3 regions of the Clostridium omnivorum genome follow, and region 2 is predicted to be linked to each of the others. Evidence: riboswitches for the same ligand, from Rfam matches in the RefSeq annotation. Region 2 holds a riboswitch; each other region holds the start of a gene.
What was found. Region 2 has a riboswitch for glycine ahead of bsdE14_RS02340 (GrdX family protein). Riboswitches for the same ligand answer to the same signal wherever they lie in the genome.
Positions count from the first base shown of each region.

Region 1 (10,784 bases), 2.2 Mb from region 2:
TTTTTACCAGGATCAATGATGAGGCTTTTTACCACAGATGCTAATGTGACTAGAATTGGAGTTGCATATTTAAGGATAGTTTATTTAGGTGTTGTATTTGTAATTTTTCCAACAATATACGGAGGGGTATTTCAAGGTGCCGGAGATACTTTTCCACCTATGATATCTTCGATAATAGCAAATGTTTTTCTAAAATTGCCTATAGCTTACATACTTGCTAGAGGATTTCATATGGGCACTAACGGTGTATGGATTTCAATTGCTTTATCTGTAATTATAGAGGCAATTATTATAGTTTTTTTCTTTAAGCAGAATAGATGGAAAGAAAGGGTGATTTAATATGCTTACACGTACTGAAAGCTCTAAGATTATAACTGAATTCCTAAAAAAAGATTTACTTATAAATTTAAATATACTAGGAGTTATTGAAAATAGGCCTGAGGCTGAAATCTATGTAGACAACCCCCAAGACCCAACGGGGATATTAGTAAACAAGGGGTATATGAATTATTTATATTCTAAAAATAGTTCTTTTCTTGAAGAAGTAATTGAAAGGTTTAATAAGGATGGCTATTATGGCTTTGCAGGTATAGATAGATCAATTGCAGACAGTATAAGAGAGCATTATGAAGTGGATTGGTGCAACCCATGTACATTATACTATTTACCCAAGGAGAATTTAGATTTAACTAGAATAAAAAATGAAGTCCAAAGTATAGATATAAAGGATGCTGAAACTATAGACTATTATTATACCTTTAGAGGCGAAAATTCAATTAATTTTATTAAAGATGATATACAAAATAGACCATCTTCAGCTGTATATAAGGATGGAGAAATAGTATGCTGGGTACTTACTCACGATGATAATTCCTTAGGTATTATGTATACAAAGGAAGAGCATAGAAGAAAAGGCTATGCTGAGGATGTGACTATAGATATTGCTGCAAAGCATATTGAAAAAGGCAATGTACCATATCTTCACATAATAGAGGGAAATGGAATGTCACCAGGCCTTGCTAAAAAATGTGGATTTGTGGAATGTGGAAAAGTAGATTGGTTTGGTATTAGAGTAGGAAATCCAGAAGAATAATAAGATAAATATATGGTGATACAGTTAGAAGCTTTATAATGGAAAAACAGGGTATAAATCTCATTGACTATTTGCTTATTTGTTAATAAAATTAAGCAGTAAAGTTAATATTGTGAATGATAATTGTTGGAGATATCTTAAAAAGATAACCGTAGAAGAAAGGAATAAATTATGCTCAATATTTATTCCGAAGCTTTCAGGTCAAGTACAATAATTTGACACAACCCTGGAGAGACCGCTTAATCGTGGCATCAAAGGAGCAACTTAAATTTGAGGAAACTTTCAGATAAAAGGACAGGGAATAAGGTAGCATTATTTTTTATGCGACTTTGTTCCCTGTCCTTTTATACATTTTTATAAAATTGCTTTTTCATGGCTATAGTATTCAAGAAAATTAATTTATTGGGGAATAATAAATTAGGGGCTTTTTTTATAGAAACAATGAAAAATAGTTTAGGATGGTGTATTTATGGAAGCTGAAAAGCAACAAAGAAATGAAGTGAAGGGCTCAAAGGAACTTAAGAAGGAAATAGGATTATTAGAAGCAATGACAATGGTTATAGGGGTAGTAATTGGTTCTGGTATATTTTTCAAGGCTTCTACAGTTTTTAAAAATGCCGGAACTCCCAAGCTAGGGGTGCTAGCTTGGGTTATTGGGGGCATAATTACAATGGCCTCAGCTCTTACAGTAGCAGAAATTGCTGCTGCAATTCCAAAGACTGGTGGAATGTTTGTTTATCTAAAAGAGCTTTATAGTGAAAAATGGGCGTTCTTATTTGGATGGATGCAGACCCTTATATATGTTCCAGGAGTTGCCGCTGCTCTATCTATAGTTTTTGTTACACAGGCTACTTATTTTATTCCAATGACTGGAGCACAGCAAAAAATTCTTGCTATATTTATGTTATTCTTCATAATGATAATAAATGTTTTATCTACTAAACTAGGTAGTAAGGTACAATTTGTTGCTACTATTGCAAAGCTTATTCCTATATTTGTTATTATAATCTTTGGCTTGCTTAAAGGCCAGGCGCATAGTCTTTCTGTTCCAGTGACTGCTGGTACCTCGATGGGTGCTGCAGGGTTTGGTGCAGCAATACTGGGAACTCTATGGGCATATGATGGGTGGATTGGTGTAGGAAACATGGCTGGAGAGCTTAAAAATCCTAAAAAAGACCTTCCGAAATCCATAATATTAGGATTATCAATAACTATAGTAGTTTATATTTTAATAAATATGGCTATTGTAAATGTTATGCCAGTTTCAAAGGTTATTGCCTCTCAAAAACCTGCTTCTGATGTTGCAGTAATACTTTTTGGTAATTCAGGTGCTGGACTCATAGCTGCAGGTATTATGATTTCTATATTTGGAGCTATGAATGGATATCTAATGACAGGTGTAAGAGTTCCTTTTGCTATGGCCCAAGATAATCTATTTCCATTTCCAAAGTTCTTTGGGAAAGTTAGTAATAAATATGTAACACCAATAAATGCCTTTGTTTTTGAGATAGTTCTTGCGTGCTTATATGTTCTTAGTGGGTCTTTTGATACACTTACGAATCTTGCAGTTTTCGTAATGTGGATATTCTTCGTTATGACTGTGGGTGGAATATTTATCTTAAGAAAAAAGCACAAGGATTTAGCTAGAACTTACAGCGTACCATTATATCCAATTGTGCCTATAATAGGAATTGCAGGAGGTATATATATAATAATAAGTACTTTGATAACAGATACAAGGTATGCATTATTTGGAATAGTTGTTACTCTTGTTGGCTTGCCAGTTTATATGGCTATTAAAAAGAGCTCTAATAAGTAGATTTATAGGAAAAATAAAAAGTGCCTTTTGGCACTTTTTATTTTCAGGTGGTAAACTCTTATTTGAGTTTACCACTATTTTTTGCAATAATATAAAGTTTAGTTTCTACTCATTTCTAAAAGTTCTTCATTTGTTTCAGCTGCTTCATTTTCATTTACTAAAACAATTAAGCAGTCTCCAGATTGAATGGCAGTGTTACCTTTAGGTATAATCTCTTTTTCTCCTCGTCTGATACCTACTAGCAAGCAATGCTTTGGAAGTCTAAGTTCTTTAACTTTTTTACCGTCCATTACAGAAGCTAAACAAACTGGTATTTCTAATAAAGCTTTGTTCTTACTGTCTCCCTCAAATTCATATTGTCCATTATTCTTTAACAACCTATCAAGCAGTGATTCATATATTGGCTCAGATTTTAGCAAATCTGCCACTACGTAGGCTACTAAAGAAATTACACTTAATGAAAGCAAGTTTGAAAAGGTTCCTGTCATTTCTGTAATTAAGATACTGCCGGTAATAGGCGCTCTTACAATAGCCGTAAAATATCCAGCCATAGCCAGCATTATAAAATTATTTATATATTTGGGGTCAAAACCGAAAAAATGAACTAATGCATTTCCATATATAGCACCAGTCAAAGCTCCTAAAACTAGTAAAGGAAAAAATATTCCACCCGGTGCTCCAGAGCCATAGCTCAACATAGAAAAAAAGAATTTAATTATAAGAATAATAAATAGCATTTTCACTGTAAAATTTCCATTAGTCAAAGAATCGATAAGGGAATGGCCTCCGCCTAGTACTTGAGGCAAAAATAAAGCCAAAAATCCAGCAGCTATAAACGGAACCATAGGCCTAAATTTTACAGGTAACCATTTTATTTTGCTATAGAGATCCTGAGTTTTTAAAAGAGCATAGTTATATATAACTCCAAAAATTCCTACAATAATTCCAAGTAAAATAATATAACCATATTTTTCAAGAGGTAAAGCAGTTACATTATGAAAGCTGAAAACTGGCTTTAATCCAAAAAAATGTTTTGAAATAAAATCAGAGGTTAAAGCGGCTGACATAGCTGAAAGTAGAATCAATGGTGAAAAATGCTTATGTACCTCCTCAAGCGAAAACATAACGCCTGCTAAGGGTGCATTGAAGGCTGCAGCAAGACCGGCACTAGCTCCGCTTGTAATAAGATATTTTTCTTCAAGTTTTATCCTTTTAAAAACCTTACCAACACCTTGCCCAACAGCAGCGCCAAGTTGAATGGATGGACCTTCTCTTCCAAGAGATAAACCTGCTCCAATAGAAATCACACCACCAATAAATTTTTTTATAATTACTGATAGCCAATTCATATTGATCTTTCCTAAAAGTACACCCTCTACTTGAGGAATTCCACTTCCACTAATTAGAGGTTCTTTTTTTATTAACATCCCAACAACATATGCTAATATGATTAATACAAAGAACCAAACAGGCATAAGTTTGTATCTGGGGATATTAAGCTTAAAAATGAAGTTTCTTAATTCTTCTGCTTTTTCTAGGACGATTCTATAAAATACAATTAAGAATCCTGAAAGCATACCTACAAAAATACCTTCAAACAATAGTTTAAGTTTAAAGTTTTGCCAATGAGATAATGTGTTTATTGTATTATTCTTGCGTGTATTATCCATTATGCAACCCCCTTGTTTTTAGTTATTTGCTTCATTTCACAAGTTTTATTATAGCTCTGACACTTTAATAAAGCAAATTACTATATTGGAATGGTTAATTTGAGGAGTTTAATCAAGGAGACTTTTTCATATAAATTATAAGGAACAAACAGATGTGGTGCTTTCATAAAATTATAGTTGAAACGGCTTGAATTAATAAATAATTCAAGCCGTTCTTAAATAATAGTTATTTTACCCACTTTTCAGCCCATTTTTGAACTTCATCCATAGTAGGTTTTAATTCTCTTCCTTTTTCTGTGAGTTCATATTCTACTCTTACAGGGGTTTCTGGATAAACATTTCTCTTTATTATTCCTGCTGCTTCTAATTCTTTAAATCTTTCAGTAAGCATTCTATCACTAAGCTCAGGAATTAGGCTTCTTAAGTCACAAAATCTTTTAGGACCATCAAGAAGTACTTTAATTATTAGTCCAGTCCATTTTTTGCCTAACAATCCAAAAGCGCATTCAAATCTAGGACATAGATGAAAATCTCCCATTTTTATTCACCTCTTAACTTGGATTAATATTTATAAATTAATATTATAGTTCAACTTAAAATATATTAATATATATTTTAACATACTTATTCTATATTTGTTATAAAAAAAGTAAATATAGTTAAATAACAAATATACTTGACATAAGTTTATTACTTATAGTATTATACTTACATAAAGTAAGTTTAGATATTTTAATTATATCATTATTTTAAAAATAAGCAAGCCCAAATATAAAATGTTAAAAAAGTAAATAGAAAAGGAGGAGTTTTTATGAAACTTATAAAAGGAGAAAGAGTTAAAGATGGAGCGGGAGTAAACCTTAATAGAGTTATTGCAATTAGTTCACTGGACCATGCAGATCCTTTTTTTCTCTTAGATGAATTTAGAAGCAATGATAATTCTGATTATGCTGCTGGGTTTCCCATGCATCCTCATAGAGGAATAGAGACTATAACTTATATGATTGAGGGGAGCTTTACTCATAGAGATTCAAAAGGAAATGAAGGAAATTTAAAATCAGGTGAAGTGCAGTGGATGACGGCAGGAAAAGGAATACTTCATGAGGAAATGCCAGCTATGGAAAATGGACAGCTATGGGGTTATCAGCTATGGGTTAATCTGCCTGCCAAATACAAAATGGTAGAGCCTAAGTACAGGCATATTAAAGCAGAAGAGATTCCGCAGGTTTTAAAGAATGGAAGTGATGTTAAAATAATTGCTGGAGCTTATGATAATGCAGTTGGCCCAATTAAATCCTATATTCCAGTAGACTATATGGATGTAAGGCTAAATGGGGGCTTCTTTGAGAAGGAAACTAGAGAAACAGCTCTTATATATGTACATTCTGGTAAAGTTACAGTAAGTTCCGAAGAAGGAAAACTAGAAATAGAAGCTGGAGACCTATGTCTTATAGAAAGGGCATCTCACATTAAAATACATGGTGAAAATTCTGGAGTGCTTTATATAAGTGCTGATCCATTAAAGGAACCCGTTGCAAGGTATGGTCCTTTCGTAATGAATACTATGGACGAAATACTTAAGGCTATTGATGATTTTAATGATGGTTCCTTTGATAAATAGTAATGTAGAAAAGCTGTAGGAAGAGATTTTTTAGAAAATTATAATTATGCAGAATATTTATTGTTTATGCAAAAAAACTTGACAGCAAAGGAAATTTGTCATAAACTCTTTATTAAAAGTACGCTTTAAATTGGTCCTGTGAGGCCAGAAAGGGGTATGTAGGATGACTATATTTTTTTGTGCTGAAAATAAATGGATTAAAAAAGTAATTATTAACCTGAAAACATAAAAAGGATAACAGGAGAATAGTATTATTATTCTCTTTGTTGTCCTTTTATTTTTATGTTTTTTAATCTTAGGTATAGTTCATAAATTATAAGTAAAAACATAAGTTCTATGAATTAGTAATTTGGAGGTTAATAATGAAAGCAAAACTTATATTAGAAAATGGAATGATATTTGAAGGCAATGCGCTAGGTTATCTTGAGGAGACAGTTGGAGAAGTTGTATTTAATACTGGTATGACAGGCTACCAGGAGGTACTAACTGACCCGTCTTACTACGGACAGATAGTTACAATGACTTATCCTTTGATAGGAAACTACGGACTTAACCTTGAGGACGCAGAATCTAGTAGCCCTAAAGTGCGTGGATTTATAGTTAGGGAGGCTTGTGATTACCCTAATAACTTTAGATGTGAGATAAATTTAAACGACTATCTTAAAAATCATAAAATTATGGCATTAGAAAATGTGGATACAAGAGCTCTTACAAAGGTGTTAAGAAACAATGGAACTATGAAGGGCATAATAACCTTAGAGGAGTTAAGTGAAGGTTATATAAATGAAAAGCTGAAGAATTTTAGCAATAAAAATGCAGTTATGAATGTAACGGTAAAAGAGCCATACACCATTGAAGGAAATGGAAAGCATGTAGCAATTTTAGATTTTGGAATTAAATCAAATATAATAAGATCCTTTAGAAAAAGGGGTTGTAAAATAACTGTTCTTCCAGCAGATACAAGCTGCGAGGAAATACTTAAATACAATGCAGATTTAGTATTCTTATCAAATGGTCCTGGAGATCCAGAGGATTTAGATAAAGTAATTAATAATATAAAATTGCTTATAGGCAAAAAACCTATTGCAGGGATATGTCTTGGGCATCAGCTTTTAGCATTAGCCTTAGGTGGAAAAACTAAAAAGCTTAAGTTTGGTCATAGAGGCTGCAATCATCCAGTTATGGACCTAGAAGAAAACAGAGTTTATATTACTTCACAAAACCATGGATTCTACGTAAGTGAACTACCTAAGGATACAGCAGTTACACATGTAAGTATGAATGATGAAACTGTTGAAGGAATGAGACATAATAGTTTGCCAATATATAGCGTTCAGTTTCACCCAGAAGCATGTCCTGGTCCAAGGGATATAAACAAAATATTTGATAAGTTCCTAGAGCTTTAGTTTAAAACTTATTGGAGATATAAAAATTGATAGTTGTTTAAGTAAGAAAATCCAGAAGACACAGCAATTTATAATAATTGTTGGTCAGCAATGTGAGGAGGAGCATTATGCCATTAAATAAGGATATAAAAAGAGTATTAGTAATAGGTTCAGGTCCTATAGTAATAGGACAAGCTGCAGAGTTCGATTATTCAGGAACGCAAGCTTGTGAGTCTTTAAAAGAAGAAGGAATTGAAGTTATCTTAGTAAATAGTAACCCTGCTACTATAATGACTGATAAAGAAGTAGCACATAAGGTTTATATAGAACCTCTTACAGTAGAATTTGTAGAAAAAGTAATTGAAAAGGAAAGACCTGATAGCATTATAGCTGGAGTTGGAGGGCAGACAGGCCTTAACTTATCTGTAGAGCTTAATGATAGAGGAATACTAGATAAATATAATGTAAAAGTAATTGGCACTTCTATAGAAGCTATAAAAAAGGGTGAAGACAGAGAGCTATTTAGAGATGTAATGAAAAAAATAGGTCAGCCTTGCATCGAAAGCGAAATAATTATGGATATGGAGTCAGGAAAGGCTTTTAGTAATAAAATAGGATATCCTGTTATAGTAAGACCTGCTTATACCCTTGGTGGTACTGGGGGCGGTATTGCGAACAATGAAGAGGAACTAGAGGTAATACTTTCTCAAGGGCTTCAGCTTAGTGCAATTGGACAAGTACTTATAGAAAAAAGTGTTAAGGGTTGGAAGGAAATAGAATACGAGGTTATGAGGGATAGCTTCGGCAACTGCATTACTATATGTAATATGGAAAATGTAGACCCTGTAGGAATACATACAGGTGACAGTATAGTGGTAGCACCAAGTCAAACCTTGTCTGATAAGGAATACCAAATGCTTAGAAGTGCATCTATTGACATAATAAATGCTATAGGTATTGAAGGCGGCTGTAATGTACAGTTTGCTTTAAATCCTAATAACTTTGAATATGGGGTAATCGAAATAAACCCTAGAGTGAGCAGGTCATCAGCATTAGCTTCAAAAGCTACTGGTTATCCTATAGCAAAGGCTGCTGCTAAAATAGCTCTTGGATATGGACTTCATGAGATTAAAAATGCAGTTACTAAAAAGACCTATGCCTGCTTTGAACCAGCTCTTGATTATGTGGTAGTTAAAATACCAAAATGGCCTTTTGATAAATTTCAGCAGGCTGAAAGAGCACTTGGAACTAAGATGATGGCTACTGGTGAAATAATGGCTATTGGCAGCAATTTTGAAGCAGCCTTCTTAAAGGGAATAAGGTCCCTAGAGCTAGGAAAATATACTTTAGAGGATAAGGCAATGAAAAAGCTCACTTTAGCAGAATTAAAAGAACTGGTAATAACACCGGATGATCAGAGAATATTTGCTCTAGCTGAGATGATACGAAGAGACTATAGAATTGAAATGATATCCCAAATTACTGGTATTGACGGCTTCTTTGTTAAGAAAATAAAAAATATAGTGGAGCAGGAAGAAAAACTTAAACGACTAACTGCAGATAAATTATCAAGAGAAGAGTTATTTAAGCTAAAGAGTATAGGATTTTCAGACAAGGGAATAGGAGATTTATTGAGAATAAGTCCAGATGAAATATATAGATTAAGAATGAAATGGGACATTAAGCCTGTATACAATATGGTAGATACCTGTGCTGGAGAGTTTGAAGCTCTCACACCATACTTTTATTCTACCTATAACACCTATGATGAGGTTCAGGTAAGTAGTAGAAGAAAAGTAGTAGTTATTGGTTCTGGACCTATAAGAATAGGTCAGGGAATTGAGTTTGATTATGCATCTGTTCATGCTGTAAAGGCACTGAGAAAAATGGGAATTGAAACTATAATCATAAATAATAATCCGGAAACAGTAAGTACTGACTTTGATATATCAGATAAGCTGTATTTTGAACCTCTTACTGAGGAGGATGTTTTAAATATAATAGATAAAGAAAAGCCAGAAGGGGTTATACTACAGTTTGGTGGTCAAACAGCAATAAAGCTTGCTAGGTTCCTTCAAGAGAAAAATATTACAATATTAGGTACAACTTCAGAGCAAATTGACGCAGCAGAAAACAGGGAAAAATTTGATGCTCTTCTTGAAGAGCTTAATATTAATAGGCCTAAAGGCATAGGAGTTTGGAATGCAGCTCAAGGACTTTCAGAAGCTGATAAGTTAGGCTATCCTGTACTTGTAAGGCCATCCTATGTTCTTGGTGGACAAGGAATGGAAATAACCTATAATGGAGGAGAACTAGAATATTATTTAAAAAATGCTTTTGAAAAAGATAAGAGAAATCCTGTATTAATTGATAAATATTTAATGGGTAGGGAGATCGAAGTTGACGCAATATGTGATGGAGAGCAAATTCTTATACCGGGGGTTATGGAACATTTAGAAAGAGCAGGGGTGCACTCTGGGGATAGTATTACAATGTATCCTACTCAAAATGTTTCAAAGGAAATAAAAGAAAAAGTGCTGGAGTATACTAAAAAACTAGCATTGGGGATAGGAATAAAAGGTATGATAAATATACAGTTTATTGAGTACAAGAATCAGGTATATGTAATAGAAGTAAACCCAAGAGCTAGCAGAACTGTTCCTTATATTAGCAAGGTTAGTGGAGTTCCTATAGTCGAATTAGCTACCAGAGTTATGCTGGGTAAAAAGCTGAAAGACTTAGGCTTTGGCACAGATATATATAAAGAGCCAAATATAGTTGCGGTAAAAGTACCTGTGTTCTCAACACAAAAGCTGCCAAGAGTTGAAGTATCGCTTGGACCTGAGATGAAATCCACTGGAGAAGTCCTTGGGGTAGGCAGCAATATATATGAAGCGCTTCATAAAGGATTTATTGCTGCAGGCATGGAGCTTAAAAGTGATAAGAAGACAATACTGGCAACAATCAAAGAACATGACAAGCTGGAGTTCCTTGAAATTGCAAAAGAGCTTAGCAGTTTGGGGTACAAGTTTATATGCACACAAGGGACTGCTAAGTATCTAAGTGATAATGGCTTAGACACTGTGGAAATAGGAAAAGTAAATGATGAGGAACCTAATATTCTTAACGTAATAAAAAACAGAGAAGTGGACATGGTTATAAATACACCAACTAAGGGGAATGACTCCCATAGAGA
Region 1 covers NZ_BRXR01000001.1:2,730,503-2,741,286, forward strand. The annotation lists gene bsdE14_RS12925 (MATE family efflux transporter) at 1-339, shown strand, start outside; gene bsdE14_RS12930 (GNAT family N-acetyltransferase) at 341-1,093, shown strand; glycine riboswitch at 1,310-1,401, shown strand; gene bsdE14_RS12935 (APC family permease) at 1,563-2,912, shown strand; gene bsdE14_RS12940 (ClC family H(+)/Cl(-) exchange transporter) at 3,011-4,582, opposite strand; gene bsdE14_RS12945 (winged helix-turn-helix transcriptional regulator) at 4,809-5,120, opposite strand; gene bsdE14_RS12950 (pirin family protein) at 5,394-6,203, shown strand; gene bsdE14_RS12955 (carbamoyl phosphate synthase small subunit) at 6,566-7,609, shown strand; gene carB (carbamoyl-phosphate synthase large subunit) at 7,717-10,784, shown strand, end outside.
Region 1: linked by a shared signal. The riboswitch ahead of bsdE14_RS12935 (APC family permease) and the one ahead of bsdE14_RS02340 (GrdX family protein) in region 2 are both predicted to bind glycine.

Region 2 (10,784 bases):
GTACCGCTGATATGTGCAAATGGTGCCTATGTGAGGGAGAAAGACAAGGATGAGATTATTTATATGTCAGTACTTGGTGCAGATAATTGCAAAAAGGTTTTAAGTATTGCAAAAAAATATGGATTGTATCCACATTTCAATACATCAGATACAGTATTTACTGAAAAAATAATATATTCCTCAGAAGTATACTTTAAGATGAACAAGACTCTACCAAAAGAGATGCAGATAAAAATACAAGTAGTTAATAATTGGGAAAAGACTTTTGAGGAAAATAAGGAATGCATTTTAAAATGTATTGTTGTTGATGATGATATTGAAAAGATAAAGAGTGCTAAAAGCGAATTAGCATTAGAGGATGAACTAGAAGTTGTAAGTTCTAGGGAAAATAATATTGAGATTATGTGTAAAGGTGTAAGCAAAGGTAGAGCCGTAGAAATATTAGCAGGGTATTATAATATTAATAAAGAAGAGGTAATATGTATCGGGGATAATGAAAATGACATATCCATGCTTAAATATGCAGGTTTAGGAATAGCTATGGCTAATGGAGAAGAGAAAGTTTTAGAAATCGCAGATTTTATTACAGATACTAATGAAAATAGTGGCGTAGCTAAGGCTATTGAGAAGTTTATACTGATATAGTATAATTTGTTTTATTGAATAAATGAATGTTTTAGGAGGCGTAAATTTTGAATTTAAATATAGTTTTATTTGAACCTGAAATACCACAAAATACAGGAAATATAGCAAGGACTTGTGTACTTACCAATTCTAAGCTTCACTTAATAAAGCCTTTAGGCTTTAGCTTGGATGAAAAACATCTTAAAAGAGCTGGACTTGATTATTGGCAGTATTTAGACATGGAAATTTATGAATCTTATGAGGAATTAAGAGAAAAGTATAAGGATTCAACTTTCTATTTTTCTACTACAAAGGGAAGCGAAATATATACAGATGTGCAATATAAACCAGGAGATTTTGTAGTTTTTGGACGAGAATCTGCTGGCCTTCCTGATAGAATTAGAAATAGCAATACTGAAAATTTAATAAGAGTGCCTATGCTAGAAACCAGCACTAGATCATTAAATCTCTCAAACACTGTAGCAATACTTGCATATGAAGCACTACGCCAGATGAATTTTCCAAACATGAAATAGAGGGGGATGAATGAGTGGAGAAGATTAAGATTATAACGGACAGCACAGCGGATTTACCAAAAGGACTTGTGGACAAATATGATATTGAAGTATTACCGCTTGTAGTGTCCTTTGGTGATGAAAGTTATTTAGATGGTATTGATATAAACTTCAAAGAACTTATAGCTAAAATGAATCAGAGTGATATATTTCCTACTACGTCACAGATAAATCCAAACAGGTTTTATGATGTATATAAGAAATATTTAGAAGAAGGATATAAAATCTTATCCATTCATATATCCTCTAAGATGAGCGGCACATTTCAATCTGCATGTATCGCAAGAGATATGCTTGAAACTAGTGATATAACAGTAATTGATAGTGTAAATGTTACTTCAGGACTTGGCTTAATTGTTTTAAAAGCATGCAGGCTTAAAGGTGAGGGGAAGAATATAGAAGCTATTGAAGATGAAATTAAGAGGGATATTCCTCATGTTAAAAGTGCATTAGCGTTTGAAAGCTTAGAGAATTTGGTTAGGGGTGGAAGACTCTCTAAGACGGTTAGTGTTATAGGAAGTGCATTAGGAATAAGACTTATACTTGAAGTGAAAAATGGAGAAATAGCTGTTATGGATAAGGTTAGGGGAACTAAAAAGGCTATTAGAACATTAATTGATTATGTTCATGAAAAAAGAATTAAGCAAGGGGAATTTTGCATGGTTTTAAATGCAGAAAATCAAGAAATATTAGAGGCTTTAAGAGAAAACATGTTACACAATAGACAGGAGTTTATTGAAGCTGAGGTAGGCTGCGTAGTAGGAACTCATTCAGGCACAAGGGCTGCTGGTGTTTTTTTTATAGAGGAATACTAAAAGTGAATTAATGGCTTCAAAAAAGTTAAAAATTTAACATAAATATTTCATAAACCAGTAGAAATATTTCTAATAATGTTATATAATGATAGTGAAAAGGATAACATTTAATTAATTCAGATTTTTTAAATTAATAATGATATGGATGATATTATCGGGAGAGGGTCTTTTAATGGACGGCCGAAGGAATAAGCTCAACTAGCCGAGTTGTGTGAATCTCTCAGGCAAAAGTACCGATAATGGACATACCTCTGGAAAGCTAATGAAGCACCGAAGGAGTAAATCTCTCAGGTTAACAAGACAGAGTACAAGGGCTATATTGCCTTTGCATTCTGTTTTTTTATTTTCAAAAAAGTTCCTAATTTGCACTGCTGTTTACAGAAAAACAAGAAAATTCTTTATGGACAAGGAGAAGACTCATGATAGAACCTATGATAATAATTACTAACAATCCAATGGCAAAGGATAAATTTGCACAAAATTGTACAGTTGAATACATTGAAAAAAATGTAATGGAAGTATACAAAAAAGTTAGGGATTATGTTCATAAAGGACACAGAGTATTAACTCACCCGCTAATGAGTAGTATAAAACCGAATGAAATTCCTTATAGAACGGTTATTATATCCAAAAATGCGGATAATACTATTGATGACTTTTCTTTAAACATAATTGAAGAAAGCATAAGTGCTTTAGAAAAATTTTTAAGAGATTTTTCAGTTCCAAATTGGAACGAAAGAGTATTAGAGGACTTTAAACTTATTGATTATGATTTAATATACAATGTATTAAAATAACATTAGAAAATGAGGAGGAATAACTATGGCTCACATTTATGACACCATAATAATTGGCGGAGGACCTGGTGGTTTAGCAGCAGGACTTTATGCTGCAAGATCAAAAATGGATACTCTTTTAATAGAAAGAGGAAAATTTGGAGGTCAGACAGCTACTACTGATGAATTAGAGAACTATCCAGGATCTATAGAAGATTGTACTGGACCATCTCTAATAGAAAGAATGAGAAAACAAGCAGAAGAATTTGGAACTGCATTTGTAAAGGATGAAATAACAGAAGTTGATTTCTCAGGCAAGATTAAGAAGGTAGTTGGAAAGAAAGAAACTTATGAAGCTAAGACTATAATAATAGCTACTGGAGCTTATCCAAGACTTGCTGGTTTTAAAAATGAATTAGAGCTTAGAGGTAAGGGAGTTTCCTACTGTGCAACTTGCGATGCAGATTTCTTTACTGAATTGGATGTAGCAGTTGTAGGCGGAGGAGATTCCGCATTAACTGAATCTCTATATCTAACTAAATTTGCTGAAAATGTTACTGTAATTCATAGAAGAGATCAATTTAGAGGAGCTAAGTCAATTCAAGATAAAGTTCTTAGCAATCCAAAAATAAAAGTTATATATGATTCCGTAGTTGATGAAGCTAAGGGAGATGAAATATTAGAAGGTCTTGTACTTAGAAATGTTAAGACTGGTGAAGCTAGTGATTTAAAGGTAGATGGATGCTTTGTATTCGTAGGATATCTTCCAATTACAGAACTATTTACTGGAAAGATTAATCTTGATGAAACTGGATACATTATTACTGATGAAGATATGAGAACTAATATACCTGGAGTATTTGCTGCAGGAGATGTTAGAAGAAAATCTCTAAGACAAGTAATTACAGCTTCAGCTGACGGTGCAATTGCAGCTACAACTGCTGAACACTATATAGAAAATGAATTTAATGAGGCTTAATTCATAAATAGGTTGCATTAAATTTATATATACTATTTTTTAATAAAGGTTTAGTTAATCTATTATTAAATGGAGGGAAAGAAAATGATAGAATTAAATAAGGAAAATTTTGAAGAAGAAGTTATTAATTATACTGAAAAACCTGTATTTGTAGACTTCTGGGGAGATAAGTGTGAAATATGTAAAGAACTTATGCCTGGAGTACATGAATTAGAACACAAATATGGCGACAAAATAAAGTTTGCTAGTTTAAATATTGGTGTTGCTAGAAGAGTTGCTATAGCTCAAAGAGTTTTAGGACTTCCAACTATGATAATATACAAAAATGGAGAAAAAATTGATACTGTAACTCCAGATAAAATCAGTACTTTAGAAGATGTAGAAATCTTCATAAAGAAAACTTACGACGTTCTTTAAGAATAGAAAGTGGAAAATTCACCGCACTGCTTTTTCCACTAAATTACTAAAGTAATTACAACTACAAAAGTAGTTGAAAATTATAAACAAAAATTATAGGGAGGTGACCGCTTTGCGTCTAGAACTTGGAAAAATATATATAAAGGATATCCAGTTTGCAGCTGCAACAAAGGTTGAAAATGGAGTGCTTTATATAAACAAAGAAGAGTTATTAAAGGAAATTGGCGGAGATGAAAGATTACAATCCATCGATGTAGATTTGGCAAAGCCTGGTGAGGAGACAAGAATAATTCCAGTAAAAGATGTAATTGAACCAAGAGTTAAAGTTGAAGGAAAGGGTGGCATATTCCCTGGATTCATTAACAAGGTTGATACAGTTGGTTCAGGAAGAACTCATGTTTTAAAGGGAGCAGCTGTTGTTACTACTGGTAAAATAGTTGGTTTCCAAGAAGGTATTATTGACATGAGTGGTGAAGGAGCAAGATATACTCCATTCTCTAAGACTAACAATGTTGTTATTATCTGTGAACCAAAAGATGGAGTTCTACAACATGAACATGAAGAAGCAGTAAGAATAGTTGGATTTAAAGCTGCTACTTATCTTGGAAAAGCTGGTAAGGATATTCAGCCAGATGAAGTTAAAACATATGAGACATTGCCATTACTTGAACAAGTTAAGCAATATCCAGACCTTCCAAAGGTAGTTTATGTTTATATGCTTCAAACTCAAGGTCTTCTTCACGACACTTATGTTTATGGAGTAGATGCTAAGAAGATAATACCAACATTTATATATCCAACAGAAGTATTTGATGGTGCTATAGTTAGTGGAAACTGTGTTTCAGCTTGCGATAAGAACCCATCATATGTTCATATGAATCACCCAGTAATTGAAGATTTATATGAAAGACACGGAAAGGATTATAACTTCCTTGGCTGTGTAATAACAAACGAAAATGTTTACCTTGCTGATAAGCAAAGATCTTCAGATATGACTGCTAAACTTGTAGAATTCTTAGGAGCAGATGCAGTTATAGTTTCAGAAGAAGGCTTTGGTAATCCTGATGCAGACCTAGTTATGAACTGCAACAAGATTACAGATAAGGGAATAAAGACTGTTCTAATAACTGATGAATATGCTGGTAGAGATGGAAGTTCTCAATCACTAGCTGACTCAACTCCAAAGGGAGATGCAGTAGTAACAGGAGGAAATGCTAATGAAGTTGTTACACTTCCTGTAATGAAGAAAGTTATAGGACACCCAGAAGCAGCTAACATAATCGCTGGAGGTTATGTAGGAAGCTTAAGAGAAGATGGATCTATAAATGCAGAAATTCAAGTTATTACAGGAGCTACTAGTGAAGTAGGATTTAACTACTTAACTGCTAGAGGATTCTAATAACAAAAAAGATTTTAATAACGGTAATATACATCAAATAGAATTTATTGAAAGGAAGGATATTATGTTAAAGGATAAAAAAGTTATCGCAATTGGCGATAGAGATGGTATACCAGGACCAGCTATTGAAGAATGTGCTAAATCCGCTGGTGCTGAAGTAGTATTCGCTTCAACAGAATGCTTCGTTTGAACAGCTGCAGGTGCTATGGATCTGGAGATCCAACAAAGAGTTAAAGACATTACTGAAAAGTATGGTGCAGAAAATGTAGTTGTTTTAATAGGTGGAGCTGAAGCAGAAGCTTCAGGACTATCAGCTGAGACAGTAACTGCTGGAGACCCAACTTTTGCAGGACCACTAGCAGGAGTTTCACTAGGCCTTGCAGTGTATCATGTAGTTGAGCCAGAAGTTAAGGAAGATTTTGATGCAGCTGTATATGATGAGCAGTGCGGAATGATGGAAATGGTTCTAGACGTAGACGCTATAATAAGTGAAGTTAAGAACGTAAGAGATCAGTATTCACAATACAAATAAAAAAAATACTCCGAGAGGGGGGAGCACACTTGATACGTGTCGTTCACTATATTAACCAATTTTACGCCGGTATCGGTGGAGAAGAAAAAGCAGATATAAAGCCAGAAGTTAGAGAAGGATTCGTAGGACCAGGTATGGGACTTAATGGTCTTTTAAAAGCTCAAGGCATTGAGATAGTTGCTACAGTTATATGCGGAGACTCATATTTCAATGAAAATATGGATCAAGCTAAGGCTGAAGTAATAGAAATGATAAAGGGTTACAACCCAGACCTATTTATAGCAGGACCTGCATTTAACGCAGGAAGATATGGTGTTGCTTGTGGAGCTATTGCTACAGCAGTACAAGAAACTCTAAATATACCAGCATTAACTGCTATGTATATAGAAAATCCAGGTGCTGATATGTACAAGAAATTTGTATATATTGTTGAAACTAAAAACAGTGCTGTAGGTATGAGAGACGCTCTTCCTAAGATAGCTAAACTTGCAGTTAAGCTAGCTAAGGGTGAAGCAATAGGAGCTCCTGCTGAAGAAGGATACATTGAAAGAGGAATAAGAAAGAATTTCTTTGCTACTGAAAGAGGATCAAAAAGAGCAGTTGACATGCTTGTTAAAAAGCTTAAGGGTGAAGAATTCGTTACTGAGTTTAAAATGCCAGTATTCGATAGAGTAGAACCAAACCCACCAGTAGCTGATATTACTAAGGCTAAAATAGCTATAGTAACTTCAGGTGGTACAGTTCCAAAGGGAAACCCAGATCATATAGAATCCTCCAGTGCATCTAAGTTTGGTAAGTATGATATTGAAGGAGTTAATGATTTAACTTCTGAAACTTATGAAACAGCACACGGTGGATATGACCCAACTTATGCTAATGCTGATAATGATAGAGTTATACCAGTAGACGTATTAAGAGAATTTGAAAAAGAAGGAAAGATTGGTTCCCTTCACAGATACTTTTATAGTACAGTTGGTAATGGTACAGCTGTTGCATCATCAAAGAAGTTTGGAGAGCAAATTGCTAAAGAACTTATTGCAGATGGAGTTACTGCAGTTATATTAACGTCCACATGAGGAACTTGTACTCGTTGCGGTGCAACGCTTGTTAAAGAAATAGAAAGAGCAGGTCTTCCTGTTGTTCATATGTGTACAGTAGTTCCAATATCTCTAACAGTTGGTGCTAACAGAATAGTTCCAACAATTGCTATACCTCACCCACTTGGAAACCCAAGCTTAGATAAGAAGGATGAGTATGCTTTAAGAAAGAGATTAGTTGAAAAAGCTCTTAGAGCACTTGAAACTCCAGTTGAAGGACAAAAGGTGTTTGAAGACTAGTAAAGGTTAATTAAAAATATAAATAAAGTAAAAAGTGGAGAAGTGGGGAAATGACATAATTTAATTCTCCTAATTCTCCATTTTTTATAGATAAAAAACAGAGATGACAAGATTAAATATTTATATATATCAATATTTAAAGAGACATACAAAAAAGTTATGCCTCTATAAGGAATAAGGAGGGCAAAATATGAGTTTCCCAGTTATTAAAAAAGCATCTTATATCCTAGTTAATACACCAGATATGATAACTCATAATGGTACAACTCAAACATTAGAAAGAGAAACTAACCCAGATTCAGAATACTTAAAGCAAATACCAGAACATTTAAGAAGTTTTGAAGAAGTTGTAGGTTATGCTCCTAATCAAACTTACATTGGAAACATGACACCTGAAGAATTGAATGTTAGAAAAAGACCATGGCATAATGAAAATGTAGAAGGTGCAAACAGATTCGGTAAATTTGGAGAAATAATGCCACAAGACGAGTTTTATGGACTTATGAAGCTTTCTGATGTTTTTGACTTAGTAAAGCTTGAAAAAGAATTTACTGACAGAGTAAAAGCTAAGTTTGATGCACATCCTGTATTAAAGACAAAAGTTGAAGCTTTAGGTGAAGGTGAAGCTGCTGAGAATATTGCAGCACTTGTTGAAAATCACTTAGCTGAAGGATTATATGAAGGCGAAAAATTAGTTGGATGTGTAAGAAGAGCGCATGAATTTGATAAGAATCTTTCATCACATATAATGGTGGAAAATTTAGCTGTAAAGGCATCAGGAGTACTTGCTCTTATGCATTTAGTAAATGATCCAGAAATTAATGTTGATGAAATTGAATATATAATTGAGTGCTCAGAAGAAGCTATTGGTGATATGAACCAAAGAGGCGGCGGAAACATAGCTAAGTCAATTGGAGAAGTTGCTGGCCTTAAAGCTGCAACTGGTGCTGATATGAGAGGCTTCTGTGCTGGCCCAACCCACGCACTTATAACAGCTGCTTCATTAGTTAAATCAGGGATTTACAAGAGTGTTGTAGTTGTGGCTGGAGGAGCTACTGCAAAGCTTGGTATGAATGGAAAAGACCACGTAAAAAAAGGACTTCCAGTACTTGAAGACTGCTTAGGAGGATTTGCAATCCTAGTTACTGAAAATGATGGCATAAATCCAATATTAAGAACTGATGTAATAGGAAGACATACAATTGGACATGGAGCTTCACCACAAGCAGTATTAGAAGCATTAGTACTTGATCCACTAGATAAAAATGGACTAAAGATTACTGATATCAATAAGTTTGCTCCAGAAATGCAAACTCCTGATATAACTGAACCAGCAGGTGCTGGAGATGTACCTACTCAAAACTATAAGATGATAGGTGCTCTAGCAGTTAAGAAAGGACAATTAGATAGAAAAGATCTTCCAAGTTTTGTAACTGAACATGGATACCCAGGATTTGCTCCAACTCAAGGACATATTCCATCAGGAGTGCCAATAGTTGGACATGGAAGAGATAAAATGCTTGCTGGTGAAATGGATAACTTTATGATAATAGGTAAAGGAAGCTTATTCCTTGGTAGAATGACTAACCTATTTGATGGAGTTTCAATACTAGTAGAAAAGAATAATGGAAATGCTGAAGCTGCTGAAGGTGCAGGAGTAAGCAAAGATGAAATCAAATTAATGGTAGCAGACGCTATGAAAGATTTTGCTGCTTACTTAACTGATAAAAAGCAGTAGCCTTCCTATAAAAAAAGAGGTGATACAATGGATACAAACATGGCTTCAAAAATGATTGCTGAAGTTTTTAATGAAATTGCTGACGGAATAAAAAGTGGAAGCTTCGGTAAAAAAGTAAGAATAGGATTAACAATATTAGGCTCCGAGCATGGTATTGATGAAATGATAAAAGCAGCAGTAATGGCATCAGAAAAATATGATGATTTTAAAATAGTTTTAATAGGGCCTAAAAATGAGTCAGGACTTGAAACTATTGAAGCAAATACTGCTGAGGAAGGTCATAAACTAATGACTTCGCTTCTAGAAAAAGGCGAATTAGATGGTTGTGTAACTCAGCACTTTGATTTTCCAATAGGAGTGTCTACTGTAGGAAGAGTTGTTACTCCTGCTAGAGGAAAAGATATGATCATTTCTACTACCACTGGTACTACATCAACAAATAGAGTAGAAGGAATGGTTATGAATGCTATATCAGGTATAGCAACTGCTAAAGCACTTGGAATTAAAAATCCAAAGGTGGGAATTCTAAATATTGATGGTGCAAGAAAAACTGAAAAGATATTAAAAGAAATTCAAGAAAAAGGTTATCAGTTCCAATTTGCTGATTCACTAAGAGCTGATGGTGGAGCTGTAATGAGAGGTAATGATTTACTTGCGGGTTCACCTGATGTTATGGTATGTGACTCATTAACAGGAAACTTGCTTATAAAGATATTCTCATCCTTTACCACAGGTGGAGATTATGAAACAGTAGGCTTTGGTTATGGACCAGGAATTGGTGAGAACTATGATAAGCTAATAAATATAGTTTCCAGAGCATCAGGAGCACCACTGATTTGTGAGGCTCTAAGATACTGTGCAACTTGCGCTAAGAATAATGTACTTCAAAAGGCAAGAGAAGAATTTGGTAAGGCTAATAAAGCAGGATTGAAAGATATCATTGCTAAAAATACAAAGGAAAAGGAAGCTGCTTCAACTGAAGAAGTTAAAGTGCCACCAAAAAAGGTTGTAACTTTTGCAATTCCAGGAATAGATATTCTTGAACTTGATAATGCCTGTAAGGCGCTTTGGAAGGAAAACATTTATTCAGAAAGCGGAATGGGCTGTACTGGACCAATAATATTAGTAAATGAAGAAGATAGTGAAAAAGCTGTAGAAGCTTTGAAAAAAGCTGGGTTCTAATTCCTTAGAGCACAATAAATTACAGACTTGTAGCTATGCACAAAACTATTTCAATAATATTGTGCAAATTGTCTTGATTTTTAAGCCCACTTATGATATATTTTTAAGTGGGCTTGTACTATTAAATTACAACCTATTATTTTTAATCGATGATAAAGCGTTTACATATTTGAATTTTTTAAAAAATCAGCTATTAAATTAACAGATATTTTATTATTATAAGAATAAAGCGGTTACATATACAGTATAATTAGTAGTGTATTAATACATATTATTAAGAGTGAATGAAAAATATTTATTAAAATTATGTAAACGGTTAAAAAAAAGTTAATATATTTTTGTCTAATAAAAAGGATTTTTAATCCTTTTATAGAATATTATACTTTACCAATTCAAACAAACAAAATTAT
Region 2 covers NZ_BRXR01000001.1:510,820-521,603, reverse strand. The annotation lists gene bsdE14_RS02355 (Cof-type HAD-IIB family hydrolase) at 1-645, shown strand, start outside; gene trmL (tRNA (uridine(34)/cytosine(34)/5-carboxymethylaminomethyluridine(34)-2'-O)-methyltransferase TrmL) at 693-1,160, shown strand; gene bsdE14_RS02345 (DegV family protein) at 1,175-2,014, shown strand; glycine riboswitch at 2,160-2,260, shown strand; glycine riboswitch at 2,264-2,320, shown strand; gene bsdE14_RS02340 (GrdX family protein) at 2,434-2,811, shown strand; gene trxB (thioredoxin-disulfide reductase) at 2,837-3,769, shown strand; gene bsdE14_RS02330 (thioredoxin family protein) at 3,854-4,186, shown strand; gene bsdE14_RS02325 (glycine/sarcosine/betaine reductase component B subunit) at 4,299-5,585, shown strand; gene grdA (glycine/sarcosine/betaine reductase complex selenoprotein A) at 5,650-6,117, shown strand; gene grdB (glycine reductase complex selenoprotein B) at 6,147-7,454, shown strand; gene grdC (glycine/sarcosine/betaine reductase complex component C subunit beta) at 7,645-9,192, shown strand; gene grdD (glycine/sarcosine/betaine reductase complex component C subunit alpha) at 9,220-10,374, shown strand.

Region 3 (10,784 bases), 140 kb from region 2:
GTAGAAAATTAAATCTGATGCTGCTGGATGAGGTACATTTCTTTCAAAAACTTCAATCATCTCATCAATTTCTTCTTCGGTTCCTTCTACATTAATAATTCTTTTCACAATCTCTATCAATTCGTTTTTACTTAATTTTTCTTTCATAACCCCACCACCTAATATGTATTAGATGCTAATTTGTCCACTTGACCAGCCATCAATAAACCATTTTAAAGATGATGTAACCCACGTTCTACTATCATCTTCGTGGTTCCAAACATATATGTCGTCCTTGCTTATCATCCCATTGAGTATTGTATATGCAAATTGATCACCATTCCCTGCATCAGCAAAAAACAATAGGCAGTCAAAAGGCATGTATAATTCCTTAAAATCGCTCGAATTTCTAAAACTTAAATTATCTTGTACTATTCTTTTAATGTCCCAAATTAAGCTAATACGATATTCACCTAATATTCCGTTAGACTCCTTTAGTAATTTCCTTAAATCATCTGGTAACCTTACACCAAGCTGTTCTTCCGCCTCAATTATTTCTTTTTCATTTGCTGGTTCCTGAAATTCATATTCATCAGATAAATTTCTAATAAATTCTTTCCACATTGCTATTCCCCTTATCATCATATCTATGTTATATAAAAGTAATTCAAATTATTTTTACTAGAGCATTTAAATCCATCACCAATTATATGGTAATCCTATCTTATCCAATTATCTAGACAAAAAACTTGCAAGTTTTCTTATTTCGATATCTCATTTATCAGGTTATCTTTATTCAAATCCACATATACAGTCAAATTTTTAAATATATTTCGTTCATTATGATAAAGATATAAATCATCTGCAGCAATGCTTATTTCTTCTGCCATTTGATGATATTCCTGTCCATGAGTTCTCAAAAAATTTGTTATTTCATGCTCTATTCCTTTATTAACATTGCTTCGCATCTTTTTCGTATCGAGGTTATATCTAAGCATTATACCTTTTATCTCTCTTAATATTTCATAATCTTCAGTTGCTCCTATTCTTTCTAAGGCTTCCATAGTGTCATCTAGATATAATCCGGTTGAGTTTTCTAAAAAGCCTAAAATACCGTTCATATTGAGTTCAGTATCAAAATCAATTAGTAGAATAGTATCTTTTATGATTATTGGCAAATTATCAAATATATCATTATCTCTAATTTGATAATTGCTCTTTTCATATAAATTGGTACTTACTTGCTCAAGTATCTCTTCAGCCTTTATGTTATTTAAATTTTCTATCCCTATCAACTTTTTCACATAAATACTAGTTTCCTTCATTTCCTACTCTCCTATAATATTTGTTATAAATACAACTATGCCTCATCAATTAATCTAACTAAATTTCCAGCACGCTCTCTAGGAATAATCTCTATATTAAATTCTGTAGCGATAATATCTATGTAAGCATTACCCCTGAACTACAAAATGAATATACTCTTTCTTATTCCATGAAAGCCCAATATGAATATCACCAGGATATAATCCTCTTTTTTCATCGATTAAGTCTCTCAACCATGTAGAGTTTTCTATCTTTAATATGTACGAATGAGCTTTGTCTCCATAAATTTTATATGGTAGGAACTGTGAATGCGTATATTTAGAAGCCCAACAGTTCTTAAATGATATTTTTCCCAGATAATTAGCTGGATCACCTTGTTCATCCCAGCACCCAAAGAATACCATGCATTCTCTTTCGGACGTATTTAACACAATATCACCTTGTGGATCTTGCCACACGTTAATAGGTATTATTATAGCTCTCTGTTCTCTCATTTTACCCAACTCCATATTCATATCTTATAATGCATTATCATTCCATCTACAGTTCCGCCTGCAATGTTCCCATTATAATAACTTAAGGACATTATTACACTTGGAACTCCATCTATAGTAACTTCGTCCATAAACTCAATCAGCCCATTAATACTGGATATTGCTCCTATCTTTCCTTCACTTAGTGCAAATATAATGGATGAATGTTCCTTACTAAAAACAAGCGCTGTAATTTGGCTCTTAAAAATAGCCTCCCAAGTTAGATTGCCCTTTTTAAGATCTCTCCTCATTAGAATTGTATCCCCATTGCCACGTCCATTGTAAATTCTTGTAGCTAGAACTAAAGCTTCTCCTAACTCATCTTCACAATAGCATCCTCCATCACTAAATAGGTGATAGTTACGTTTTTCATTCCATTCTAAAGGAAAAAGCCTTCTTATAATTTTAGTTATAGGATTTATAGTACATACCCACTGATTTTCGTGACTCTCTTTTGGGGTACCCTGAATAAAAAACAATTCTGGCTTTCCATTAATCTGTATATAGTTATTAATAAAATCATAGTATCCAAAATAATAACTTTCAATTTGATTTAAATTGTTATCAAGAATGAAGTCACTTGCTACGCTTTTCTTCTTACTTCGCATGCAATCACAATTTCTCGCAAGAAAGTACCCTTCTGATGATAAACTTAAACTAAGAGGATAATCCTTTGATACTCTCTTTGTCAGCTTTCTAGATTCAATCTCAACTTCATGTATACTTGACCCTTGAGATAATTTCATGTCTAATAAATTATTATAGTTATTTACGTTTATCAGCACTTTTTCTCCATTAGGTACCATAAATAGCTGTACACCATTCTCAACTTCATCAATGTGTAATTTCTTTTCTCCCCTCGTATTCCATAACTCTAGAGCAAACTTACTTCCTGTGCAGATTATTTCATCTGAATTTCTCCATATTAAATCCCATATTAGCATTCTCTCCTCATAATAATTGTTATTTTCTAAGGCGAGTGTCTTTAATAACTTTTCAATTTCAAGGGCATTCATAATTGCCACTTTCTCATAATCCTTTGCCTCATCTAAAGTAATTTCTGCCGACTCTTCTAATATTATTTTACCCTCTAGATACTTATTGGTTTTATACCCATAAAGTTTATCTTCGATGCTATTCCCATCCTCATCTTCCTCGGTTGCTGGCTTGATTATAAAGCTTAGTGTATCCCCCTCATCCTCAAAGCTACACTTAACTACCTCTCGAGATTCCTGGAGAAGTGATCTATGTTTATTATCCTTATAGTCCCACGCAACTAAATCACCTTCGAAAAAGTATCCTCCATCATAACACCCCGTTGCAATAGCTACTAGATTTAAATGTTGATGAAATGCTATATCATTAATTGGATAATGTAAATCATCCAATACTGCTAATCTTTTTATATTCTTAGTTTCATATATACTAACTCTATATCTTAATCGCATCCTCGTAGTCATTCCTCTGGCTGACCACTGAATATAGCCAAAAGAGCTTGCTATGGCAAACCTTGTTCTATCCCTATTCCAGTAAAATCCGGTTGGATGTCCAATCTCAGAAAATGCACCCTTTCCAAGTATATTTTTTAACTCTAAGCTTAACTTGCTTGCCATATACTCATCTCCATTATCTTATTATAGGCATTGTTTAATAACTACTAATAATGTAACTACAGGGATTTATTTCTTATATTATTGTATCATAACACCTAAGTTATGGCATATCAAATAAGTATTGCATTGCTACTATTAGTGAACTGATATATACATTAAATAAATAGAGGGATAGCTCCGCCACCCCCTTAGGAATTTTCACAATAAATTAATATGAGCTATAGTATGCCTAATCCCTAAGTTTTAAGCTTTCTACTAGGCTCATAATTAAAAATGTAGGTTCCCATTACCTGTCTATTCAACAATCTTGTGATTTTTGAATACATTTATTACTTGATGCTCTTTTTCAGAACCTATTGAACATAGTATTTTCATCCACTCTCCTGATTTAACTTTAATCTTATCACTATTGAATAATACTATTAACTACCACAAAAATTATTTGCGTTTTATGTTACTCTTACAAAATTTATATTTCTTATTATACCCCTCAAATGTTCCGTTTAGCTTAAGTCAAATATAACACTATCTTATTTTCTAGTTCTTTTTCTCAATTCTTTATAGAAAAAATCAGTCATAGGAATTTCCATTTAGCAGCTTGATGCAAATTCAAGTAATTTACCACAAGACCCCTAATAGGTTTGTTTCGCAAGTCTACCTTTAGAATTCCTAGTAGTACCAAAATTTTCATTGCCATAAAGGCAATATATTATTTCACCTCCTTTTATTCTACAAACCAAATAAAAAAGCACAGTATTTAATCTACGACTAATACTGTGCTTTCTATAACTTATTTGCTTAAGAATTCATCAATGGCCTTGGCAGCCTTTTTTCCTGCTCCCATGGCAAGTATAACTGTAGCTGCGCCTGTTACAGCATCCCCTCCAGCATATACTTTTTCTTTTGTGGTTTCTCCTGTTTCTTCCTGTGCTATTATACATTTTCTCTTATCCACACTTAAACCCTTTGTAGTTGTTGATATTAATGGGTTTGGTGAAGTTCCAAGTGACATTATTACTGTATCTAGCTCCATTACAAACTCAGAATCCTTAACCTCTACTGGTCTTCTTCTTCCTGAAGCATCTGGCTCGCCAAGCTCCATTTTTACACACTTCATGCCCTTTACCCAGCCCTTTTCATCTGCTAGTATCTCTGTTGGGTTTGTAAGCATATCGAAGATTACTCCTTCTTCCTTTGCATGGTGTACTTCTTCTACTCTTGCTGGAAGCTCTTCTTCTGAACGTCTATAAACTACATGCACTTCTGCTCCAAGTCTTAACGCTGTTCTTGCAGCATCCATTGCTACATTTCCTCCACCAACTACAGCTACCTTTTCACCTACTCTTATTGGTGTTGCATATTCTTCCTTGAAGGCTTTCATCAAGTTATTTCTTGTTAGGAATTCATTAGCTGAAAATACTCCATTTGAGTTCTCTCCTGGTATTCCCATGAACTTAGGAAGTCCTGCTCCTGAACCTATAAATATTGCATCAAAGCCCTCTTCTTCTAAAAGCTGATCTATAGTTATAGTTCTTCCTATGATTACGTTAGTTTCTATTTTTACGCCCAGCTTTTTAACATTTTCTATTTCATGCTTTACTACTGAATCCTTTGGAAGTCTAAACTCTGGAATTCCATATACTAATACTCCGCCTGGTTCATGAAGAGCTTCAAATATAGTTATATCATAGCCCATTCTAGCTAAATCTCCTGCACAGGTAAGTCCTGCAGGACCACTGCCTATAACGGCTACCTTTTTGCCCTTCTTTTCTGCAGCTTCTGACAAATCAACATTGTGCTCTCTTGACCAGTCAGCAACAAATCTTTCAAGCTTTCCTATAGCTATAGGTTCTCCTTTTATGCCTAGTATACACTTTCCTTCACATTGAACTTCTTGTGGGCATACTCTTCCACATACTGCTGGCAGCGCACTAGATTTTGATATAATTTTTGCTGCCTCTTCAAAATTACCTTCCTTAACCTGCTCAATAAACTTAGGTATTGATATAGTTACAGGGCACTCAGTAACACACAATGGCTTTTTACAATTTAAACATCTAGCTGCTTCCTGCTTTGCTTCTTCTTCTGTATATCCTAAACAAACCTCTTTAAAGTTTGTAGCTCTTACTTTGGGATCTTGCTCTGCTATGGGTGTTCTTTTCATTCTATCCATCAATAATAACCTCCTGCTATTTCTCTAACATTTTCCAACTCTTAGCATTAGAATATTTCTTAACTAATTAAATTCTTATATATAAATATTTAACTATTTGCCGCAGCAACCACAGCCACCTTCATGTCCTTCATGCTTTTCCTGTTCTCTGTACTGCTTCTTTGCTTCTTCAGTTTTATACATTGCTTGTCTTCTCATAGCTTCGTCAAAATCTATAAGGTGTCCGTCAAATTCAGGACCATCTACACAGGCAAATTTAGTTTCGCCTCCAACAGTTACCCTGCATGCTCCGCACATTCCTGTTCCATCTACCATTATTGGATTCATGCTTACTATAGTATGAATTTCTAACTCTTTAGTAAGCTTTGCTACAAATTTCATCATTATCATAGGCCCTATAGCTACTACTAAATCATACTTCTTTCCTTCTTCTTTAACTAGTTTTTCTAAAAGATTAGTTACCATGCCTTTAAAGCCATAGGAACCATCATCAGTAGCTACATATAAATTGCCTGCAGCTGCTTTCATTTCTTCTTCTAGAATAACGTATTCCTTTGATTTAGCTCCTATAATAACATCTGCATTAATTCCTCTTTGGTGAAGCCATTTAACCTGAGGATATACTGGAGCAGTACCTACTCCTCCTGCTATGAATATCACATTCTTATCCTTCAAATCTTCCAAATTTTCGTGTACCATTTCTGATGGCTGGCCTAGTGGTCCAACAAAATCAGAAAAATAATCCCCTACTTCATAGTTTGCCATCTGCTTAGTTGATGTTCCTAGAGTTTGAAAAACAATTGTTACTGTGCCTTTTTCTTCATCATAGTCACAAATAGTTAGTGGAATTCTTTCACCTTTTTCATCCATTTTAACTATTAAGAACTGCCCTGGATTTGCTGACTTTGCTACTCTTGGCGCTTCTACATCCATTAAGTAAATCTGTGGTGCTAATAATCTCTTTCCTACTATTTTATACATAGTCATCCTCCTTATAACTTGGAACACGGGGCAACTTAACCGTGCCATTTCCATGATTTTAAAGCTTTTAATCATTGATACTTGTGCAAAACAAAAGAACAAGGCGTAAAAAGCGTAGAAAAATACCGCCTTTTACACCCTGTCCTTTTATCTGAAAGCTTCCTTAATAAATCAAGTTACTCCTTTGATGCCACATTTAAGTGGTCTCTCCAGGGGCGTGTCAAATTATTGTAAAAAACCTGAGAGCTTCAGAATAAACATAAAGCTTGTTTTATTCCTTTCTCCTACGGTTATCCTTAATAGGATATCTCCAATAATTATCATTCACCAATATGAAGTTTTTTACAGTAATCATTTGCATTACTATACATTTCAATTATAGGTATAGTATTTTTTTTTGTCAATTATCTATTCAAATATTTTATATTTGAATTCACTAAAAAGTGTTACTATAAAAAATCATATTATTATAAAAGTGATTTATCTGGTGTCACAAGTATTTTTACATGCTTTTTCTTTTCTGGTCCTGTTAGAGCACCAAAGCCTTTTTCTACAATATCGTCTAACAGTATTCTTTCAGTTATATAACCCTCAGCCTTTATTCTGCCATCACTCATTTGAGCTATAGTAGCAGGAAATTCATGTCTATATGCTAAAGTTCCAACTATCTTCTTTTCTGTAAATACAAGCACATTAGGATTAAAGCTAACCCCTTCCTCCCAAATGCTAGTTACTACCAAAGTTCCTTCATATTTTAAACTGCTTAATCCAATATCAAAACCAATTTGAGCTCCTGTTGTTTCAAAAGCTGCATCAACTCCAACTCCGTCAGTATATTTTTTAACCTCTTCAACTATATCTACTTGGTTTGGATCTAGTACTAAATCTGCGCCTGCTCTTTTTGCATATTCTTGTCTTATTGATTTTCTCTGTAGAACTACTACTAGCTTTGCACCAGCAGCCTTTAAACATTCAATTGTCGCAAGTCCTATTGGCCCGGAACCCAAAACTATTGCTGTATCTCCAGTTTTAAAATTTGCCATTCTTATAGAGTGAAGTGCCACTGCCATTGGCTCTATAAGAGCAGCTTGTTCATAAGACATATTATCTGGTATTTTGTGTACAAACTCTTCTGAGAACACAGTGTATTCAGCAAGTCCTCCTCCGCTGCCACATAATCCATGGAATCCTAAGGATGAACATAGATTATACTTTCCTTCTCTGCAGGCTGGACATTTTCCACAGGCTACAATAGGCTCTACAGTAACTCTATCCCCTACTTTAAACTTATCTGCTCCCTTGCCAACTTCTACTACCTCTCCAGAAAACTCATGTCCTAGTACTACAGGAGCTGTATTTTTACTTAAAGGGTGAGGTTGTCCTACTGGAATGAATATAGGACCTCCTAAATACTCGTGAAGATCCGATCCGCATATTCCACACCATTTAACTTTAATTTTAACTGTACCTGGTAAAACTTTAGGATTTTCAATTTCTTCTACTCTTACATCTCTTTTTCCATACCATAATGCTGCTTTCATAAATATTCCTCCATCATGTTATTTAATTAACATCGTTGTTAATTTCTTCACATTTTTATAAAGCAACATTCATGCCAAACATTTTCTTATGGAATATAGGCAATTACAAAAAAGCAGTCTCAAAATGATACAAAAATTAGTGTGTCATTTTGAGACTTTACAAATTATCACTCTCAAAATGACACACTAATATTTAAACATTGTTAATATTATATTTTTTAATCTTTCTATACAAAGTAGCTCTGCTTATATTTAGCTGCTTTGCTGCTGCAACTATATTTCCTTTACAACACTGCAGAGCCTTTTCTATGTTTTCTCTTTCTAGCACCTGCATAGTAATAACACCTTGCTCTTCAGCTTCTTCACTATTTAACTGAATACTTTTTTCAAGCTGGGTAGGAGATAAGATATCTACAGATTCACTTAAATAGTAATCTCTTTCTACCACATTCCTTAATTCTCTAACATTACCCGGCCACTCATAAGCCTTAAGATGGTTTATATAATCTGAATTCAGCCTTTTATCCTTATTTTCATTCTTTAGATTTAACTTACTAATAAAGTTATAAGTTATAGCTTCTATATCATCTTTTCTATCTCTTAGAGGTATTGTTTTAATGTTAACTACATTCAATCTATAGAACAAATCCTCCCTAAAGCTTCTATTTTTAATTTCTTCCTTTAGGTCTCTATTTGTTGCACAAATCACTCTTACATCTAATTGTTTCTCGTAAGTTCCTCCTACTCTTGAAATTCTATTATTATCAAGCACTCTTAGCAGCTTTGATTGAATATCTAAAGGTAATTCACCAATTTCATCTAAAAAGATAGTTCCTCCATCAGCTAACTCAAACTTTCCTGGGTGTCCCTCTTTACTCGCTCCAGTAAATGCACCGCGATCATATCCAAATAATTCACTCTCTACCAGTTCCCTCGGTATAGAAGCACAGTTAACTGCTACAAAAGGGCCAAAATATCTTTTGCTGGAATTATGAATGGACTGTGCAATAACTTCTTTTCCAGTTCCGCTTTCACCTTCAATAAGTATATTGCAATCACTTTTAGCAGCTTTTTCTGCATACTTAATAATATCCTTCATTCGATTATTTTCAGTAATGAAATCCTCAAATTTGTAGGAAGCCTTATATCCCACCATCTGATTTACTAATCTGTGAACATACTGTGCTTCTCTAAACGTTATTACTATACCCACAGACTTATTGCCAGCTTGCATTGGTACAGCATTTATTATGCATTTAATAATATTGTTTTTTATATGGAAATCCAATTCTAAATTGTTGTACGACTTTCCTTCCGAATTCATTAGGTCATTAAAATTAATATTTTTAACTAATTTTCTTATATCAGTTTTTAATGCCTCACCTATGCTAATTTCTAAAATATTGCATGCTCTATCATTTATTCTCTTGATATTTAAATTTTCATCTAATACAATCATACCTTCAGTAACGGAATCAAAAGTTATATTTAAAAGATTATAAGAAACAGATAATGCAAGCTGCTTTTGTATATATTGTGCAGCTGAAATTACTATTCCCAAGGTATGGATATGTGCTTCATTATAGTCTCCCGACATATTAATGCACCCAATCAAATTACCGTCCTCATCATGAATTGGCGCCGCAGAACATGTCCATGAATGCTGATGTTTTCCATAATGCTCAGCTCCTATTGTTTGTACAGGTTTATTCAAAAAAATAGCAGTTCCTATAGCATTAGTTCCTACTGCTTCTTCTGTCCATAAAGCTCCTTTTACGAAGTTTAACTTTTCTGCTTTATCCATTATTCTTTCATCGCCAATTACATCGATAATGTAACCATCTTTATCTGATAGGAATAGTGAAAAGCCAGACCCCTCAACAATTCCGTATATGTTTTCCATTATGGAATGTGCAACAGCTACAAGTTGAATATTCTCTTGAATTTTGGCTTCAACAGGTACCTTAAATCTATCGTTACCTCTCCCATTATTATAATCAACCGAATATTTTCTACATCTCTGCCAAGACTCACCTATTTCTTGTTTTACTCCTGGAACGAGCACTCCAGTTTCAGTAAAGTTCTTCCATGCATTATATATAAACTTTGGATAATCAGACACCATATTCATCACTCCATAGAAAATCGTTATTTTATTAACTAATATAGCCGTTTTATATTTTACAGTCAAGAAGATAAAAAATCCACAAATTCTTATACCATAAGAATTTGTGGATTTATCTTGATTGATTTATATTCAATCCTTTTTTAATAAATAAAATAATTCACTCCTTTAAATTAATAGGGTTTGTTTCAAAATACACCAAACAATTATGTATATAGCTAAACTGCTGCAAGATTATCACAGTTTGGTTCTGATTTACTCTCTGTATTTGTATACTCTTTACAAAGCAAGGCCCTTATATAGCCCCTATCCTTAGTGGTTGATTCAATATAGAATCCTCTTCCGTAATAAAATCTAACAAGTGACAACATTCTAGATGCTGTATGAAGATATAAGTGTGTTACACCAAGCTTTTTCATAGCATTATCAACTGCATTTATAAGTATTTTACCTACTCCATTGTTTTGATACGCTCCACTTACTCCAAATCTGCTTAAATAAGCTGTATTATCG
Region 3 covers NZ_BRXR01000001.1:366,825-377,608, forward strand. The annotation lists gene bsdE14_RS01695 (bacteriocin immunity protein) at 1-147, opposite strand, end outside; gene bsdE14_RS01700 (SMI1/KNR4 family protein) at 169-603, opposite strand; gene bsdE14_RS01705 (DMP19 family protein) at 741-1,304, opposite strand; gene bsdE14_RS01710 (hypothetical protein) at 1,434-1,820, opposite strand; gene bsdE14_RS01715 (hypothetical protein) at 1,817-3,451, opposite strand; gene gltA (NADPH-dependent glutamate synthase) at 4,242-5,624, opposite strand; gene bsdE14_RS01725 (sulfide/dihydroorotate dehydrogenase-like FAD/NAD-binding protein) at 5,718-6,605, opposite strand; glycine riboswitch at 6,735-6,828, opposite strand; gene bsdE14_RS01730 (2,3-butanediol dehydrogenase) at 7,073-8,146, opposite strand; gene bsdE14_RS01735 (sigma-54-dependent Fis family transcriptional regulator) at 8,340-10,268, opposite strand; gene bsdE14_RS01740 (GNAT family N-acetyltransferase) at 10,490-10,784, opposite strand, start outside.
Region 3: linked by a shared signal. The riboswitch ahead of bsdE14_RS01725 (sulfide/dihydroorotate dehydrogenase-like FAD/NAD-binding protein) and the one ahead of bsdE14_RS02340 (GrdX family protein) in region 2 are both predicted to bind glycine.